DNA from 2 places in the Streptomyces sp. Qhu-G9 genome. Region 1 is predicted to be linked to the other one. Evidence: predicted binding sites of a transcription regulator. Region 1 holds the regulator's gene; the other holds the start of a gene.

Region 1 (2,199 bases):
ACACGCTGCGCGTCGACTTCGTCAACTGGACCGGGTCCGCGAACGTCAAGTTCGCCTACACGCCCCGCACTTCGGCCACCGTCGACAAGGTCAAGCCGCTCGTGCCGACCGGGGCGAAGGCGACGTACGACACGGCGAGCGGCAAGGCCAGGCTCTCCTGGACGAAGAACAAGGAGATGGACCTCGCCGGGTACCGCGTCTACCGGCGGGCCGAGGGCGCCTCGTTCGGCACCGAGCCCCTCGCGACGACCACCTCCACGTCGTACACGGACGCCACGCTCCCGGCGACCGGCGAGACCTACCACTACGAGGCCCGCGCCTACGACAAGGCGGGCAACGAGTCGGCCGGTACCGCCGACCAGAGCGTGACCACCGCCGACCGGACGGCACCGGACGCGCCCACCATGATGAGCGCGGTCACGGAGACGGGCGGTCTGCGGATCTGGTGGCACCCCGAGGGCGGCGTGCAGCCGTCGTACCGGGTCTACCGGGCGGCGAGCGAGGGCGGCCCGTTCACCAGGATCGGCAGCCCGGATCCGGGGCGGCTCCACTACCTCGACGCCTCGGCCGTCGTGGACGTCAAGCACTTCTACCGGGTGACGGCGGTCGACGCGGCGGGCAACGAGTCCGCCCCGTCCGTCGTCTTCAGCGGCACACGGCGGGACTACACCCCGCCGCCCAACGTCACCGGGCTGGCGGCCACCCCGACCGAGTACGGCTTCGCGCTGAACTGGGACGGGAACCCGGCCGCCGACCTCGCGAAGTACGGCGTCTTCAAGGGCGAGCCCATGAAGGGCAACGAGTCGTTCTGCATCGCCCGCCTCGTGGAGTACGTGCCGGCCGGCACCACCTCGTACGAGCACAGCACCCTCCCCGACGGCGAGCGTGTCTGCTTCGTCGTCCGGGCGTACGACACCCACGGCAACTGGGCCACCAGCGGGGACAAGTCGGTGATCGCGACCGAGCTCGGCGCGGCGCCGGGCACGCCCGCCGGGTGAGCCGAGGGAACTGAGAGACACCAGCGACACGGAAGGGGCCCGGAGGTTCGGTTGAACCTCCGGGCCCCTTCCGTCCGTCCGCCCTCGCGGGCGGTCAGTCCGACTGCTGGCGCTTGGGGCGCCACACCACCAGCGCGCTCGTCTGCTGGACCTCCTGGTACGGGACCAGGTCGCGGCGGTACGAGGCGTGCACGGCGGCCTCGCGCTGCTGCATGGCCGACGCCGCGCCGTCCAGGGCCGCTTCCATCTCCGCGACGCGGGACTGGAGCGCGGCGACCTGGTTCTCCAGCTCGATGATGCGCTTGATGCCCGCGAGGTTGATGCCCTCGTCCTGCGACAACTGCTGGACGGTGCGCAGCAGTTCGATGTCGCGGGCAGAGTAGCGACGGCCGCGCCCCGCCGTGCGGTCCGGGGAGACCAGGCCGAGGCGGTCGTACTGACGCAACGTCTGCGGGTGCAGACCCGAGAGCTGGGCGGCCACCGAGATGACGTACACCGGTGTCTCTTCCGTCAGCTCATAGGCCCTGCCGGTGAATGAGTTCTGCCGACGACGTCCGGTCGCGTCCATGGTGTCCTCATGCTCCCTTCGCGGCCTGGAACAGCTCCGCCCGCGGATCCTCGTCCGCGGTGGCCTCGCGATACGCCTCGAGCGCGTCACGAGCCTTCCCCGTCACGTCCGTGGGGACACTCACCTCGACGGTGACCAGCAGGTCCCCTCGGGTGCCGTCCTTACGGACCGCACCCTTGCCACGGGCACGCATCGTACGGCCGTTGGGCGTGCCCGGGGGCAGCTTCAGGGTGACCGGAGGCCCCCCGAGCGTGGGCACACGGACCTCGCCGCCGAGCGCCGCCTCCGTGAAGGTGACGGGCACGGTGACGGTGAGGTTGTCGCCCTTGCGGCCGAAGACCGGGTGGGCGCCCACGTGCACGGTGACGTACAGGTCGCCCGAAGGGCCGCCCCGCTCGCCGGGCGCGCCCTTGCCCCGCAGGCGGATCCGCTGCCCGTCCGACACTCCGGACGGGATACGGACCTGCATGGTCCGGGACGACTTGGCGCGCCCCGAGCCGCTGCAGACCAGGCACGCGTGCTCCGCGATCAGACCGCGGCCCTTGCAGTCGGGGCACGGGTCGGTCAGCGAGAAGCCGCCGCCCGAGCCCCGCGCGACCTGGCCGGTGCCGACGCAGGTCGGGCACACCCTCG
Region 2 (2,199 bases), 7.8 Mb from region 1:
CCCCGCCTTCACGCTCCACCCCAGCGACTCGTACAGGGCCCGCCCCTCCGGTGTCCCCGCCAGGACGCCGGTCTCGGCGCCCCGGACGGCCGCCGCGTGCGCGAGGGTCCGCACGACGAACCGGCCCAGGCCCCTGCGCCGGTGTGCGGGTGCCGTCTCGATCTGGTCGGCGACCGCCGTGGTCCCGGTCGGGGCGATCTGTCCGCGCGCGGCCCACGCACCGTCCGCGTCCGCGAGGAGTACGCGGGTGACGCCGCCCCGGGACCAGGTGCGCAGCCGGTAGCCGTCCGGCACGGGCGGCGCGGGAACCGGGGTGAGAGGCGCCGACATCAGGTACCCGGGCTCGGGGTCCACCCACCAGCCGTCTCCGAGCCAGGGTGCGACGCGGGCGGGCTCCGCGAACACCTTGAGCCACACGCCGGCCCCGGTCACCGCCTCCGCCACCTTGCGGACCGTGGCCTCCTCGACCCGCTCCTGCGTCATGCCCAGCACATGCCGGGTGACGTGCTGCTCCTGGCCCACGTCCACCGTGTACCCCCAGGGCTCGGCCACCGGCGGCGCCGCCCCGCGCGAGACGACCCATCCGTCCACCCAGGCCCGCACGATCTCGTTCACGCCCACCTCGTAATAGGTCAACAAGTGCTTCAGTCATTACCGAGGGTGGACGATACGGGTCGACCGGGCCGGCCCGACAGAAGTGATCGCTCACAGCGAACAGGGCTGGGGGAACAATCGGCAGCCCTGGTGCATTGAGTCGGCATAGCTCAACTTGAATGCCGAAGGGGAGATCATGACTTTGACGTCCGCACCGCTCACTCTGCCTGTGCTGCCGCTCGACGACGAGGTCGTGCTGCCCGGCATGGTGGTGCCCCTGGACCTGAACGACGCCGATGTACGCGCCGCCGTGGAGGCCGCCCAGGCCGCCGTGCCTTCCAGTGGTGTCAGTGGGGCAAGCAAGCCGAAGGTGCTGCTTGTTCCACGCATCGACGGCACGTACGCGAACACGGGGGTGCTCGGCACGGTCGAGCAGGTGGGACGGCTCGCCGACGGCGACCCCGGCGTCCTGATCCGTGGCCGCGGCAGGGTGCGCGTCGGCGCCGGTACGACCGGGCCGGGCGCGGCCCTGTGGGTGGAGGGCGTGCAGGTCGAGGAGACCGTGCCCGATCCGCTGCCCGGCGCCGTGACCGAGCTGGTCAAGGAGTACAAGGCGCTGGCCACCAGCTGGCTGAAGAAGCGCGGCGCCTGGCAGGTCGTGGACCGTGTCCAGCAGATCGACGACGTGTCCGCGCTGGCCGACAACTCCGGCTACTCACCGTTCCTGACGACCGCCCAGAAGGTCGAGCTCCTGGAGAGCAGCGACCCGGTGGCCCGGCTGAAGCTCGCCACCGAGCAGCTGCGCGAGCACCTCGCCGAGCAGGACGTCGCCGAGTCCATCGCCAAGGACGTACAGGAGGGCGTGGACAAGCAGCAGCGGGAGTTCCTGCTGCGGCGCCAGCTGGACGCCGTGCGCAAGGAGCTGCGCGAGCTGAACGGCGACGCCGAGGGCGAGGAGTCCGACGACTACCGGACGCGCGTCGAGGCCGCCGACCTCCCCGAGAAGGTCCGTGAGGCCGCGCTCAAGGAGGTCGAGAAGCTGGAGCGCTCCAGCGACCAGTCGCCCGAGGGCTCCTGGATCCGCACGTGGCTCGACACCGTGCTGGAATTTCCGTGGAACGAGCGCACCGAGGACGAGTACGACATCCAGGGCGCCAAGGCGGTCCTGGACGCCGAGCACGCCGGACTGGACGACGTGAAGGAGCGGATCACCGAGTACCTGGCGGTCCGCAAGCGGCGCAACGACCGGGGGCTGGGTGTCGTCGGCGGTCGTCGCGGCGGCGCCGTGCTCGCACTAGTGGGCCCGCCCGGTGTCGGCAAGACCAGCCTCGGCGAGTCCGTCGCGCACGCCATGGGCCGCAAGTTCGTCCGGGTCGCCCTCGGCGGCGTACGGGACGAGGCGGAGATCCGCGGCCACCGGCGTACGTACGTCGGCGCGCTGCCCGGCCGGGTCGTGCGGGCCATCAAGGAGGCCGGGTCCATGAACCCGGTGGTCCTGCTGGACGAGATCGACAAGGTGGGCTCCGACTTCCGCGGCGACCCGGCGGCGGCCCTGCTCGAAGTCCTCGACCCGGCGCAGAACCACACCTTCCGGGACCACTACCT

The links. Region 1 encodes HspR, which represses chaperone genes until heat shock. Its sites were predicted from a motif close to TTGAGNNNNNNNNNCTCAA; they were not measured.
Region 2: a site for HspR is predicted at 750-768, ahead of lon (endopeptidase La). Genes of this name have one in related genera too.

The regions. Positions count from the first base shown of each region.
Region 1 covers NZ_CP114283.1:277,212-279,410, reverse strand. The annotation lists gene O1Q96_RS02930 (PA14 domain-containing protein) at 1-998, shown strand, start outside; gene O1Q96_RS02925 (heat shock protein transcriptional repressor HspR) at 1,093-1,566, opposite strand; gene dnaJ (molecular chaperone DnaJ) at 1,574-2,199, opposite strand, start outside.
Region 2 covers NZ_CP114283.1:8,126,635-8,128,833, reverse strand. The annotation lists gene O1Q96_RS37825 (GNAT family N-acetyltransferase) at 1-615, opposite strand, end outside; gene lon (endopeptidase La) at 791-2,199, shown strand, end outside.